Regions from separate parts of the Methylobacterium sp. Leaf106 genome, predicted to be linked through region 2. Evidence: riboswitches for the same ligand, from Rfam matches in the RefSeq annotation. Region 2 holds a riboswitch; each other region holds the start of a gene.
The links. Region 2 has a riboswitch for cobalamin ahead of ASF34_RS15785 (TonB-dependent receptor plug domain-containing protein). Riboswitches for the same ligand answer to the same signal wherever they lie in the genome.
Positions count from the first base shown of each region.

Region 1: linked by a shared signal. The riboswitch ahead of ASF34_RS12975 (CbtB domain-containing protein) and the one ahead of ASF34_RS15785 (TonB-dependent receptor plug domain-containing protein) in region 2 are both predicted to bind cobalamin.
Region 3: linked by a shared signal. The riboswitch ahead of ASF34_RS08650 (TonB-dependent receptor) and the one ahead of ASF34_RS15785 (TonB-dependent receptor plug domain-containing protein) in region 2 are both predicted to bind cobalamin.

Region 1 is NZ_LMNB01000023.1:257,143-261,980, reverse strand. Features, by position in the region: gene ASF34_RS13000 (hypothetical protein) at 1-400, opposite strand, end outside; gene ASF34_RS12995 (RusA family crossover junction endodeoxyribonuclease) at 492-905, shown strand; gene ASF34_RS12990 (hypothetical protein) at 902-1,552, shown strand; gene cobO (cob(I)yrinic acid a,c-diamide adenosyltransferase) at 1,566-2,186, opposite strand; gene cobU (bifunctional adenosylcobinamide kinase/adenosylcobinamide-phosphate guanylyltransferase) at 2,183-2,695, opposite strand; cobalamin riboswitch at 2,802-2,995, shown strand; gene ASF34_RS12975 (CbtB domain-containing protein) at 3,053-3,229, shown strand; gene ASF34_RS12970 (CbtA family protein) at 3,260-4,039, shown strand; gene ASF34_RS12965 (DUF1636 domain-containing protein) at 4,032-4,454, shown strand; gene cobW (cobalamin biosynthesis protein CobW) at 4,451-4,838, shown strand, end outside.
Region 2 is NZ_LMNB01000031.1:55,138-59,975, reverse strand. Features, by position in the region: gene ASF34_RS15790 (efflux RND transporter permease subunit) at 1-1,684, shown strand, start outside; cobalamin riboswitch at 1,935-2,146, shown strand; gene ASF34_RS15785 (TonB-dependent receptor plug domain-containing protein) at 2,295-4,247, shown strand; gene ASF34_RS15780 (ABC transporter substrate-binding protein) at 4,256-4,838, shown strand, end outside.
Region 3 is NZ_LMNB01000012.1:149,205-154,042, forward strand. Features, by position in the region: gene ASF34_RS08640 (glucan biosynthesis protein) at 1-95, shown strand, start outside; gene ASF34_RS08645 (catalase family protein) at 259-1,362, shown strand; cobalamin riboswitch at 1,446-1,647, shown strand; gene ASF34_RS08650 (TonB-dependent receptor) at 1,760-3,910, shown strand; gene ASF34_RS08655 (DUF1993 family protein) at 3,957-4,514, opposite strand; gene ASF34_RS08660 (class I SAM-dependent DNA methyltransferase) at 4,779-4,838, shown strand, end outside.

The DNA of each region.
Region 1 (4,838 bases), on a different contig from region 2:
CCGGGGTCAGCCGCTCCGGCACATACCAATTGTCGGCCTCCGACAGGACGTGGTCGCCGCAGGCGAGCCGGACGCGGCGGTATTTCAGGACGGTGTCGGGTCCGGCGGCAAGGCGGCGGCGCGTCTCTTCCGAGGCGGGCTTGTCCACATCGCGCAGGAGGGTCGCCGTGAGCCGCGGGTCCGTCGCCATGCCGTGCTCGGAGCACCAGCCTTCGAGCGTCGCGGTGGCGCTGCGGCCCGCCAGGAGCCGCGCATTCAGCCCCTCCATCACCGCCAGCGCCTCGACCCGGCCGAGATAGGTGTCCGGCCAGGACGTGACGGATTGGGCGGATGCCGCACCGGCACCGGACAGAAGAATCGTGAGAGGAACGAGGCAGCGCCGGAAGCAGCGACGAGACACAACCCAAGGGCGATTTACAATCATACTATACACGTTGACGAAGCCGTGCATAAGTTGCGGGACCGAAGCCCGCGACGCCAGGTGATCTCTCGTGGAGCTCATCTTTCCCATCGAGTTCCTCGTCAGCGGCACACCGGTCTCGTTCCAATCGGCCCGACCGAGTTCCAAATCGCAGTGGAAGCAGAAGGTCCGGGCAGCAAGCGACGGCTCTTTGCCCGAGAACCACTTCGCCTGCGAGGGCAAACTCGCCGTGACGCTGTTCTACTTCCCGGTCGGCCCCGTGCAGGGCGACGTGGACAATATCGTCAAACTGGTTCTCGATACCCTCAACCAGCATATCTACATGGATGATTCCCAGATCGAACGGGTAGTCATCCAGAAGTTCGAACCGCAGCGGGTTTTTTCTTTCACGCAGCCGAGCCCAGTCCTGGCGGCGGCTCTGTCGGCACAGAAGCCGATCCTATACGTAAGGCTTTCGGACGATCCCTTCGAGGAACTGGCATGAGCGGCATGGAATCAGAACGGCCGGTCCTCGACCTCATCATCCCGGCACTTACGGATGCCGGCTACGAGGTCTATACTCACCCTTCACGCCAGCTTCTGCCCTCCTTCATGGGCGACTACATTCCAGACGCCATCGCGCTTGGCAAACCAAAGAATCTGGCGATCGAAATCGTACGGGATGGCACGCGATCCGGAAGCCGGGAAAGGGTCGCTGACCGGTTCCTCGGTGTCACCGATTGGGAGCTTCGGATCTACTACGCCCGCTCCGGCGGCGGCGTGCCCGCCATCGACGGCGTGACGCCAGACATCATCGACCGCACGATTACGAAGGTCGAGGCCCTCATCGCGGCCGGCCAGATGGAAGCGGCTCTGCTGCTAGGCTGGTCGACCTTCGAAGCCATCGGGCGGGCCTTGATTCCGAACCGCCTGTCACACTCTCAATCGCCCGCACGGCTGATCGAGCAGCTCGCGGGCGAAGGCATCGTGACGCCGGACGAGGCGGATCGTCTTCGTCCCATCGCGAACCTGCGCAACGCCGTCGCCCACGGGGCCTTGCAGCGCGACCTCGATCGCACCGCCCTGGAGGATTTCGTCGCCACGCTGAAGCTCGTCCTCCACGAGAACCAGCCGGTCGGCGCTGGGGCCTGACCGCGCCCAGTAGTCAGAACTCGATCCCCTCCTGCGCCTTCACCCCGGCGGCGAAATGGTGCTTCACGCTGCCCATCTCGGTGACGAGGTCGGCGGCCTCGATGAGGGCCGGCTTGGCGTTGCGCCCGGTGACGATGACGTGGAGATCGGGCCGGCGCGCCCGGAAGGCCGCCACCACGGCGTCGATGGGCAGGTAATCGTAGCGCAAGGCGATGTTGAGCTCGTCGAGGAGGACGAGGCGGATGGTCGGGTCGGCCATCAATTCCTCGGCCTTGGCCCAGGCATGCTCGGCCGCCGCGATGTCGCGGGCTTTGTCCTGGGTCTCCCAGGTGAAGCCCTCGCCGAGCGTATGCCATTCGATCTGGTCGCCGAAAGCCTTCAGCGCGTGCTTCTCGCCGGTGTCCCAGGCGCCCTTGATGAACTGGACCACGCCGACCCGCCAGCCATGGCCCAAGGCGCGCAGGAGGAGGCCGAGCCCGGCCGTGGTCTTGCCCTTGCCGGGGCCGGTATTGACGATGAGAAGGCCCTTCTCGATCGTCTTGGCCGCGACCTCGGCGTCCTGGACGGCCTTGCGCTTCTCCATCTTCTCGCGATGCCGTTCGGCCTCCGGATCGTTCGTGTCTGACTCGCTCATGCGGCTGCTCCGGGTTGGGGTTTCACGATCATCGGCAGTCCCGCCACCATGAACACCACATGGTCGGCCCGTGCGGCGAGGCGCTGGTGCAGGCGCCCGGCCGCGTCGCGGAAGCGGCGGGCCAGCGCGTTGTCCGGCACGATACCGAGCCCGACCTCGTTGCCCACCAGCACCACCGGGCCAGGCGCACTGCCGCAGGCCTCGATCAGCGCGGCGCTCGCCGCCTCGGTATCGGCCTCGGACAGGATCAGGTTGGTGAGCCACAGGGTCAGGCAATCGACCAGCACCGGCCCGGTCGCCGCAGCGACGGCCTCGGCCAGGTCGATCGGCACGTCCCGCGTGATCCAATCGGGCGAGCGGCGCGACCGGTGAAGGGCGACGCGCTCGCGCATCTCGTCGTCCCAGGCCTGCGCGGTGGCGAGATAGAGCCACGGCGCGGGGCAGGCTTCGATCAGGCGCTCGGCGTGCAGGCTCTTGCCCGAGCGCGCGCCGCCGAGGACCAGTGTCATTCTTGGGGAAGGCTGCCGCATGGCTCCCTTTAGCGCGAAACCGCCCTGCCCCGTCAAAGCCGGTAAAACGCTTTGGCGGCGCGTTGTCAGCGGTCGCGCGAGCGCGTAGAAGCGAGGTTCGGACGGTGCCCCGGCGACGGGGTGAAAAGGGAATGCGGTGAGGGCTCGCGCCTGAAACCGCAGCTGCCCCCGCAACTGTGAGCGGAGACGGGCCTGCCATCGGCCACCGGAGCGATCCGGGAAGGCGGCAGGACCGGATGACCCGCGAGCCAGGAGACCTGCCTTCCGAAGGGGACCTAATCGTCCTCCCGCTCGATCCTCGAACGCCGCCGGCGGGGCGGCCGGAGACCTGACACGATGACCACCAACACCCTCGTCCTCACCGGCACCCGCAGCAACGAGCGTCTCGGCGCGGTGCTCATGGCCGCCTTCCTCGGCCTCGGGCTCGTCTTCATGGCCGGCTTCGCCCCGGCGATGGCGCTGCACAACGCGGCCCACGATTTCCGGCACGCCCAGAATTTCCCCTGCCACTGACCGCCACGCGCTCAGTCAGGACCTGATTCCATGATGATCCGACTCGTGTCGGCGGCCCTGGTCGCCGGCTTCCTGGCGGCTGTCGTCGCCACGGGCTTGCAGTTCGCCCTCACCTCGCCACTGATCATCGCGGCCGAGCGTTACGAGAGCGGCGAAGCCACTGCGCCGGCCGCGCAGTGGATGCCGCGCGGCGCCTCGCCGGCCTCCCTCATCGTGCCCGTCCATTCGGGCCACGACCATGGCGGCAAGACGGACGGTGTCGAAGGCGGCGAGGTCGCACCGGCCTGGCAGCCCGGGCCCGGCCTGCCCCGTATGGTCTTCACCGCCCTCGCCACCCTCGTCGGCGGCGTCGGCTATGCCCTGTTGCTGGGCGCGGCTCTCATCGCCTGCGGGCGGGAGCCGAGCCCGGAAACCGGCCTGCGCTTCGCCGTCGCGGGGTTCCTCGCCGTGGCTCTCGCCCCGGCCCTCGGCCTGCCGCCGGAATTGCCCGGCATGGAGGCAGCTCCGCTCGCCGAACGCCAGTTCTGGTGGATCATGACTGCGGCCGCCACCGCCATGGGGCTCTACCTCATCGCGATCCGCCGCTCCCCCATCGCCATCGCCGGAGGGATCGTGCTCCTCGTCGCACCGCATCTGGCAGGCGCTCCGGAGACGAGTCACGCCGCCTCCGCCCTGCCCCCGGGCTACGCGGCCCAATTCGCCGCTCGGTCGCTGGGCATCGCCTTCGTGTTCTGGGCGGTGATCGGCCTCGCCTTCGGCTGGGCCTGGAACAGCGTCGGGCGCAAGAACCCGGCGACGTCGCATGCCTGACGAGGACATCCCGGCCGGCAGCGCGGTCGTACTCTACGTCTGCGCCACCTGTCGCACGGCCGGCGACACGTCCGAGCCCCGCGCCGGGGCCCGCCTCGTCTCGGCACTGCGCGAAGTGGTGACGGAAGCAGCGATCGAGGGCATCGCCGTCGAGAGCGTGGATTGCCTCTCGGTCTGCAAGCGACCCTGCACGGTCGCCGTGGCGTCCGAAGGCCGCTGGACCTACGTCTACGGCGATCTCGACCCGGTCGAATCGGCCAGAACCATCCTCGCGGGCATCGGCCTGTACGCGGAGACGCCCGACGGCATCGTGCCCTGGAAGGCACGGCCGGAAGCGTTCCGCAAAGGCGTCGTCGCCCGCATTCCCCCGTTTCCTCCGCCGCGCGCGGACAGAATTTCGGACGCCGCCGAATGAGCATCGTCGAGAAGATCCCCTGCACCATCGTCACCGGCTTCCTCGGAGCCGGCAAGACGACCCTGGTGCGTCACCTCGTGGAGAATGCCGGCGGTCGTCGGCTCGCCATCATCGTCAACGAGTTCGGCGATATCGGTTTCGACGGATCGTTCCTGGCCGCCTGCGGCATCGAGGGTTGCCAGGACGAGGACATCGTGGAACTGGCCAATGGCTGCATCTGCTGCACCGTGGCGGACGATTTCGTGCCGGCCCTGAACAAGCTGCTCGACCGGGCCGACCCGCCCGAGCACATCCTCATCGAGACGTCCGGCCTCGCTCTGCCAAAGCCCCTGGTCCAGGCCTTCCACTGGCCGGCGATCCGCTCGCGGGTGACCGTGGACGGGG
Region 2 (4,838 bases):
CGGCCGGATCATCCCAGAGCACCGTAACCCGGTGAACAGACTCCTGATCTGGGTCTACCGCCCCCTCATCGCCGGCGTCCTGCGGGCGCGTGTCGTCACCATCCTGCTGGCCGTGGTCGTCCTGGCGGCGACGGCGTGGCCCGCGAGCCGGCTCGGGTCGGAGTTCATGCCCGACCTCGACGAGGGCACCCTGATGTACATGCCGACCACGTTGCCGGGCATCTCGGTGACCAAGGCCGGTGACCTGCTGGCGACCCAGGACAGGATCATCAAGTCGTTCCCCGAGGTCGCCTCGGTCTACGGCAAGGCCGGACGGGCCAATACCGCGACCGACCCGGCGCCGAGCGAGATGTTCGAGACCATCGTCAACCTGAAACCGAAGGCCGAGTGGCGCCCCGGGGTCACGACCAGGAGCCTAAAAGCCGAAATGGACGCGGCACTCCAGTTCCCCGGAGTTTCGAATGCCTGGACCCAGCCGATCCGCGCCCGGATCGACATGCTCTCGACCGGCATCCGTACGCCGGTCGGGATCAAGGTGCTGGGGACGGACCTCACCGAGATGGAGAAGGTCGCCCGCCAGGTCGAGGCGGTTGTGAAGGCTGTCCCGGGTACGTCGAGCGCCTACGCCGAACGCGTCCAGGGCGGCTACTTCCTCGACATCACCCCCGACCGCGAGGTGCTGGGCCGGTATGGGCTGACGGTCGGCGACGTGCAGGACGTGATCGCCATGGCGCTCGGCGGCGAGAGCGTCACCAACACGGTCGAGGGCCGCGAGCGCTACACCGTCAACGTGCGCTACCCCCGGGCCTTCCGCTCCGACCCGCGGTCCATCGCGAACGAGGTGCAGGTGCCGATCCCGGACGGGGGCACGGTACCGCTCGGCGAGGTCGCCAAGGTGCAGTTGAACCGCGGCCCGACCCAGATCCGCACCGAGAACGGCCAGCTCGCGGTGTTCATCTACGTCGACGTCGCCAATCGCGACCTCGGGGGTTACGTCGCCGAGGCCAGGGCGGCGGTCGCCAAAGAGGTGAGCCTCCCGCAAGGCACCCTCGTGCAGTGGAGCGGACAGGTCGAGTACCTCGACCGGGCGACGGCCCGGCTCAAGGTCGTGGTCCCGCTGACGCTGCTGATCGTGTTCCTGCTGCTCTACCTCAATTTCCGTCGGCTCACCGAGACGCTCATCGTCATGCTGTCGCTGCCCTTCGCCCTCGTCGGTGGGGTCTGGCTGATGTGGTGGATGGGCTTCAACCTGTCGGTGGCGGTCGCCGTCGGCTTCATCGCGTTGGCCGGCGTCGCGGCCGAGACCGGCGTAATCATGCTGGTCTACCTCGACCACGCGCTGGCCGAGATCCGGGCAGGATGCGACCGCGACGGGAGGGCGTTCACCCAAAAGGACTTGGGGCGAGCCATCATGGTCGGCGCGGTTGAGCGAGTGCGCCCGAAGATGATGACGGTGGTCGCAATCATGGCCGGGCTCCTGCCCATCCTGTGGAGCACCGGGTCGGGCTCTGAGGTGATGCAGCGGATCGCCGTGCCGATGATTGGCGGCATGGTCTCGTCCACCATCCTGACCCTGGTCGTGATCCCGGCGGTCTACGGGCTCGTGAAAGGATGGGGCCTGCCACGGTCCGAACCGAATGCCATTGACCCCGAGGCCCGACTTTTAACGTTAGGAACAATCTGACGGATGGAACCCATGCCCTGGGCCCACTCCCGACCCCTTGCCGACCTTCGGAAGGTCCGCTCCAAAGCTGTCGAGGCAGAAGTCAACGACTGAGTTGGGTGGTTATGCGAAGGTCTGCTTTCGGGCCGAATTTTTGAAAAGCGGACGCTGCATAGCACCGAGGCAAACCTTCGTAAGTGCTGACCTGTAACCTTCCAGGCACACATCGTCGGAAAGCCTTTGCGTGCCATTGACGGCGGACGCTTTGATCGCGCTCCTTATCTCCGACGGTTCCTCCCCGGAGGATCAAAAGGGAACGCGGTGAGGATGAGGTCCGAAAGGGCCTCCCCGAAGCCGCGGCTGCCCCCGCAACTGTAAGCGGCGAGCCCATCATCAACACGTCACTGGGTCTTCGGGCCTGGGAAGACGATGAGAGGGCGGTGACCCGCGAGCCAGGAGACCTGCCGTCAGTCGTGGTCACACGCGAAACGCATCGGGCGGGGTGTCCTGATGGGTGTCGAGGCGTTCGGCTGTCCTTACGGCAGGCAAGCGCCCAGGCCTCGTTCGCGGTGACGTGCCACAGACGTCGCCCGAGGCTTGTCCCGTGTCCTTCCCCTCTCGATCCGCGTGCTTGCGCACGCTCGCGCTCGCCTGCGCCTCCCTTCCCGTATCCGCCCTGGCGCAGCAGACCGCCGCCCCCTTCGCCGACGTCCCGCGCGGGGCAGAGGCGGCCGTCACGCTCTCCGAGCTTTCCGTCTCCGCCACCGGCGTGCCGACGCCCGTCGACCAGGTCGGATCGAGCGTCACCGTGCTCACCGCCGCCACTCTGGAGGCCCAGCAGCGCCGCACCGTCCCGGATGCCCTCCAGCAGGTGCCGGGCCTCAACGTCGTGCAGACCGGCGGCCCGGGCGGTCAGACCTCGGTATTCATCCGCGGCTCGAACTCGAACCACGTGAAGGTGCTCATCGACGGCATCGACGCGACCGACCCGTCGAACCCGAACGGCTCCTTCGACTTTGGGCAACTCCTGACCGACGACCTCTCCCGCATCGAGGTGCTCAGGGGTCCCCAGAGCGGCCTCTACGGCAGCGACGCCATCGGCGGCGCGATCTCCTTCACGACGAAGCGTGGCGAAGGACCGGCCAGGGCAACCGCGCGGATCGAGGGCGGCTCATTCGGAACGTTCAACCAGAGCGGCCGGATCAGCGGGTCGGAAAACGGCTTCGACTACTCGGTGTCGATCCAGCATCTCCGGGCTGCCGCAACGCCTGTGACGCCGCCCAACCTCGTCGCCCCAGGAACGACGACCCGCCCGAACTACTACGACAACGAGACCGTCTCGGCGAAGTTCGGCTACCAGTTCACCGACACGTTCCGAATCAACTCGATCACGCGGTTCATCAACTCGAAGCTGCTCTTCAGCGGCGACGACTATGGCACCTTCCCGGTGACGCTGGGCGGCCTGCGCAGCCAGGCGGACGTGCAGCAAGTCTTCACCCGCAACGAGGCCGAGTGGACACCGTTCGCCGGTTTCCACAACGTCTTCGCGATCAACTACTCGAACCTCTACAACCGCCAGGTCCAGAACGCGTACGACCCGTTCAACCCGCTCCCGACCGCCGGCCTCGGCGAGCGCACGCGGTACGAGTACCGCGGCGACTACCAGCTCTCGCCCGGCAACCTCGTTCTGTTCGGCGCGCAGCGTGACGACGAGAGCCTGTCGACCACCGATCCGAACCCGTTCGGTTCCGGCAACCTGCGGGCCAGGAACGGCAATACCGCCGGCTACGGCGAGATACAGCTGACGCCGTTCGACCGTGCCTCTTTCGTCGCCAACGTTCGCCACGACGAGAACGACGCCTTCGGACCGGCCACCACGTTCCGCGTCGCCCCGAGCTACATCCTGCCGTTCACCGACACGCGGATCAAAGGCAGCGTCGGCACCGGCTTCAAGGCGCCGACCCTGAGCCAGCTGTTCCAGAGCTTCCCGGCGTTCAACTTCTTCGCCAACCCCAACCTCAAGCCGGAAGAGAGCCTCGGCTACGATGCCGGCTTCGAACAGCCGCTCGGCGAGCGCGTTCTCGTCGGCGCGACCTATTACGCCAACGACTTCAAGAACCTGATCAACACCAACGCCAGCTTCACCTCGAACGAGAACGTCGGGCGAGCCGAATCCTACGGGGCCGAGGCCTTCGTTGCGGTCCGGTTCACCGACACGCTCTCGGGCCGGGTCGACTACACCAACACCGTGACCAAGAATGAGATTACCAACCAGGAGCTCCTGCGCCGGCCCCGCCACAAGGGCAGCGCCACCGCTCAGTGGACGCCGATCCCCGGCCTGAGCTTCAGCGGGACGGTGATCGTGCTTGGCCACTTCGTAGACGGAAACCGAGACTTCTCGATCCAGAGGCTGAAGAACCCGGGCTTCACCCTGGTCAACCTCGCGGTCAACTACGATGTGAACGAGACGGTGAGTGTGTTCGGCCGGATCGATAACCTGTTCGACCGCCGCTACGAGAACCCCACCGGCTTCCTCGGGCCGGGCCTCGCCGTGTACGGCGGCGTCCGCGTGACGACGTTCTGAGGATTGCGATGTCGATGCGATGGACGCTGGCTGCGCTAGCGATTGCGGTCTGGCCTGGTCTGTCAGGTGCGGGGTGGGCGGCAGACGAGCCGGCGCATCCGGTCCACGTCGTCTCGATGAACCTCTGCGCCGACGAGCTGGTCCTGCGGCTCGCCGACCGCGACCAGGTCACCGCAGTGACCTACCTCGCCCATGACCCGCGCAGCTCCACCGTCGCGCGGGAGGCCACCGGCATCGCGGTGACCCGTGGCCTGTCGGAGGAGATCGTCGCGCTCCGGCCCGACCTCGTCGTGGCCGGAGCCTTCACGACGCGGACCACGGTGGGCCTGCTCAAGCGCGTCGGCTTCCCCCTTCTCGAACTCGGCGTACCCAACGACTTCGAGGGGGTGCGGGCCCAGATCCGGACCGTCGCCGCGGCCCTCGGGCACCCGGCGCGCGGCGAGGCGATGGTCGCGGACCTCGACGCGCGGCTGGCGCAGGTGGTGCCGGCGGCAAAACCGTTGCGGGCACTCGTCATGCGCCCGAATGCCTTCACGGTCGCACCCGGCAGCCTTGGCGATGCGATCATCCGCGCCGCCGGCCTCGTCAACG
Region 3 (4,838 bases), on a different contig from region 2:
CGGCGACGCCGTTGCCGCCCGGCGACGTGATCCTGCGGGCGCGCCTCATGCGCGGCGGGCGTCCGATCAGCGAGACCTGGGACAACGCCGCCTGATCGCCGATTTCACGACTTGGCGAGTTGCCGCAGGGATCGGAACGGGAGCACCGGTCGGGGATTCTCAACTTGGAACACCACCAAGTTGCGGAGCCGCCCGGTTCCCTCAAGGCCATCGAAGCGCCTCGGGGCGCGGCATCCGCCATCCCCCGGAGCAGCACCCTTGGCGATCGAGTCCCCCTACCTGCGCTACACGCCCGCCGTCGAGACCCCTGACGCCGACGAGGCCGAGACCAGCCGGTCCCTGAACGAGACCATGCGCTCCATCAGCGAGACGACCCTCGCCCATGGCGGTCATGCCATCCGCAGCGTCCACGCCAAGGCGCATGGCGCCTTGAGGGCCGAGTTGGAGGTGGCGCCCGGCCTATCCCCCGAACTGGCGCAGGGCCTGTTCGCGAAGCCGGGGCGCTACCCCGTGGTGATGCGCTTCTCGACCATTCCGGGCGACATCCTGGACGACAGCGTCTCCACCCCGCGCGGGGTGGCGATCAAGATCGTCGGTGTCGAGGGCGAGCGTCTCGAAGGCTCGGAAGGGGATGCCACGCAGGATTTCGTGCTCGTCAACGGCCCGGCCTTCTCCGCACCCGGACCGAAGCAGTTCCTGGCGACCCTGAAGCTCCTCGCCAAAACCACGGATCGGGCGGAGGGGCTCAAGAAGGTCGCCTCGGCGGCGTTGCGCGGCGTGCAGAGCGCGGTCGTGGCGGCCACCGGTTCGCCGAGCCCGGCCCTGGCGACGCTGGGCGGACAGCCCGAGACGCATATCCTGGGCGACAGCTTCTACAGCCAGGTTCCGCTGCGCTTCGGCGATCACATCGCCAAGATCGCGCTCGTCCCGGTCTCGCCGGACCTGACGGCGCTCACCGACAAGCCGCTGGACGACACGAGCGCCCCCAACGCGATCCGCGAGGCGGTGCTGGAGCATGTCCGCACCCATGGCGGCACCTGGGAGTTGCGGGCGCAGCTCTGCCTGAACCTCGACGACATGCCGGTGGAGGACGCCTCCGTGGTCTGGTCGGAGGCAGCGAGCCCCTACCGCACCATCGCCACCCTCACCGCCGCTCCGCAGACGAGCTGGAGCGAGGCCCGCGCGGCTTTCGTCGATGACGGCCTGTCGTTCAGCCCGTGGCACGGGCTGGCTGCGCACCGGCCGCTGGGCGGCATCATGCGCATGCGCAAATCGGCCTACGAGATGGGCAAGCGCTTCCGGGCCGAGACAAACGGCCGCCGCATCGAGGAGCCGAGGAACCTCGACTCACTCCCGGAGTGATGCCGGACGTTGCCGTGATGCGACAGGGCGGCGGCGATGGTCGATGCGGGAACATCTCGCCATTGACCCTCCCGGCGCGGCCGACCTAGCCTGACGATGACGGTTCCTCTCCGGAGGATCAAAAGGGAACGCGGTGAGGATCTTGCATCCGAAGCCGCGGCTGCCCCCGCAACTGTAAGCGGCGAGCCCATCATCAACACGTCACTGGATGCTCCGGTATCTGGGAAGACGATGAGAGGGCGGTGACCCGCGAGCCAGGAGACCTGCCGTCAGTCGTGGTCACACGCGAAACGCATCGGGCGGGGTGTCTTGGTGGGGTGTCGGGGCGTTCGCATGTCGCGAACGCATCGGCTTCGTTCGCGGTGACGTGCCACTGCCGTCGCCCGAGGTTTCGCCCGTGTCCGCCCATCCTCCACGCGCTCTCCATCCCCTCCTCGTCCTCGCGCTGCTGACATCCGCGTCACCGGTCCTCGCCCAGTCCGGCGCGGCGACCACCGCCGAGGCGACCCTCGACGAACTTTCCGTGGCCGCCGACCTGCGTCCGCCCCCCGCTGCCGGTCCCGGCCTCGGCGGGGCCACGGGCGGAACCGGCGGGGCCGAAGCGTTCGGCGCCCTGTCCGCTCCCGCGCTGACGTCGAGTTCCGGCGTCATCACCGGCAAGGCCCTCAACGACCGGCCGGTCACCCGCCCCGGCGAGGTACTGGAAGCCGTGCCCGGCCTCATCGTCACGCAGCATTCCGGCGAGGGAAAAGCCAACCAGTACTTCCTGCGCGGCTTCAACCTCGACCACGGCAGCGACATCGCCATCACCATCGACGGCATGCCCGCCAACATGCGCACCCATGGCCACGGCCAGGGCTATGCCGACATCAACTTCCTCATTCCCGAGCTCGTCGGCGCGGTGGAGTTCCACAAGGGGCCGTATTTCGCCCGCGACGGGGATTTCGCCTCCGCCGGCTCGGTGCGGATCGACACGATCGACGCGGTGCCCCGCCCTCTCGCGCTCACATCCATCGGCAGCTTCGGCTACAAGCGGGCGCTCACCATCGCCTCCGCACCCCTCGGGGAGGGAACGCTCCTCGCCGCCGGCGAGGCTCAGGTCTATGACGGCCCCTGGGTGGTGCCGGACGACATCCGAAAGCTCAACGGCGTCCTCCGCTACAGCCAGGGCACCGCCCTCGACGGGTTCTCCCTCACCGGCATGGCCTATTCCAACCGCTGGACGGCGACGAACCAGATTCCGCAGCGGGCCATCTCGGAAGGCCTGATCGGCCGCTTCGGCACCCTCGACCCCAGCGATGGGGGCGATGCGAGCCGCTTCTCCCTGTCGGGCCGCTGGAGCCGGTCGGACGACGGCGGGGTCACCCGCGCCAGCGCCTATGTCCTCCGCTCGAACCTCAACCTGTTCAACAACTTCACCTATTTCCTCAACGATCCGGTCAACGGCGACCAGTTCCGCCAGCTCGACAGCCGCACCGTCGCCGGCGGCGAGATCGCCAGGGTGTTCAAGGGTGAGCTGTTCGGTCTCGCCATGGAGAACGAGATCGGCGTGCAGGCGCGGTTCGACGACATCCATGTGGGCCTGTTCAACACGCGGGCGCGCACCTCCCTCTCCACCGTGCGCGACGACCGCGTGCAGGAGGGCAGCGCCGCCCTCTACTTTGAGAACCGCCTGCGCTGGACCGACTGGCTGCGCACCAGCGTCGGCCTGCGCGCCGACGCCTACGACGCCACCGTGAGATCGAACAATCCGTTGAATTCGGGCCATGCGCGGGACGGCATCGTCAGCCCCAAGCTCGGCGTCGTGTTCGGCCCCTGGATCGGGACCGAGCTGTTCGTGAATTACGGCGAGGGCTTCCATTCCAACGACGCCCGGGGCGCGACCATCACGGTCGATCCGGGCAATCCCCTGTTCCCCCTCGACCGGGTGCCCCTGCTGGTGCGCTCGGTGGGCTCGGAAGTGGGCCTCCGCAACCGTTCCATCGCCGGCCTCGAATCGACGGTGACTCTGTTCCAGCTCGATTTCGACTCCGAAAACCTGTTCGTGGGTGATGCCGGCACCACCGAGCCGAGCCGCCCGAGCCGGCGCACCGGCATCGAGTGGACCAACCACTACGCGGTGACGCCCTGGCTCGCGCTCGATGCCGACCTCACCGTCACCCATGCGCGCTTTGCCGACCGCGACCCTGCGGGGAGCCGCATCCCCGCCGCCCCCACCGCCATCGCGGCCGCCGGCTTTACGCTGGGCGAGTCGCTGGGCTGGTTCGGTACGCTACGGCTTCGCTATTTCGGCCCACGCCCGCTCATCGAGGACAATTCCGTCCGCTCGAAGCCCACCACCCTGGTGAACGGCCGCATCGGCTACAATTTCGACAACGGCGTCACGGTGCAGCTCGACATCCTCAACCTGCTCAACGTCAAGGCGAGCCAGATCGACTATTTTTACGAGTCGCGGCTGCGGGGAGAGCCGGCGGGCGGGGTGGCGGACACGCATCTGCATCCAGTGGAGCCGATGGCCGTGCGGTTGACGGTGGCGGGGCGGTTTTGAGGAATGGGAGCGGGTTGCGGGCAGCCAAGCCGCTCTCCGGTCATGCTCATGGCAGCGATCCGGGCCGGAGATACGCGAACATGTGAGGCACATAGTCGGCTTTGCCGAGCGCGATGCCGTGATGTCGCAAGATGGCGTAGGCGGTGATGACGTGGAAGTAGAACTGAGGCAGAGCCCAATCCCGAGCGTATTGTTCGCCGCTCATATCGAACGTGATGTTGCCCGGAAGCTCGATCGCGATCTGCAGGGTCGCTCCGGCATCGAGAGCATCGTCCGGGAAGCCGTCCAGATGCGCCAATGCGTCGGCGATACGAGCCCGTGCATCCGCCATTGATCCGGGCACCTCGCCGGCATTGCGCCCTTCGGCTGCCACGGCGGCGAGCGATGGGGGAATGTCCTCACCACGAAGGCGGAACGTCGCCTCCTGGGCTTGGTAGGCGGCAAAGCATACTTGTGACGCCAACGGATACATGTCCTGTGCCAGACGCGCCGAAAGCAGACCATCGGCCTGATCCACCCTCTGATGCTCCGCCTTGTCCAGCAGCTCGGCCAGCGTCTGCAGCATGTTCCTATAGGTCGGTACCAGAAGGTTAGTCAGCGACATAATTAGTCTCGCGGTGACGGCTAATTTCGGGCTTATCCTATTTCCGAGAGAGCAAACACTATGAATCAAAGCCCACTTCTTCCCACTCCGACCTCTGCGGCCCTACAGCCCGCTTGCGTACCACCAACTCTCCCATAAGAAGAACATCTGCGCGTCTTCCCATGTCCACCTCCGTCGTGAGAACGCTGCTCCGGCTGTCGATGTCCTTGCGCCTGACCGTGGAGGAACGGTTCCGGGGGAGGATGAGACCGATGATGGGGTGCAATGGGTGAGGCGTCGGAGATTCGGAGCGCGGCCGACTCGGTGGTGGAGCTCTATCAGGAG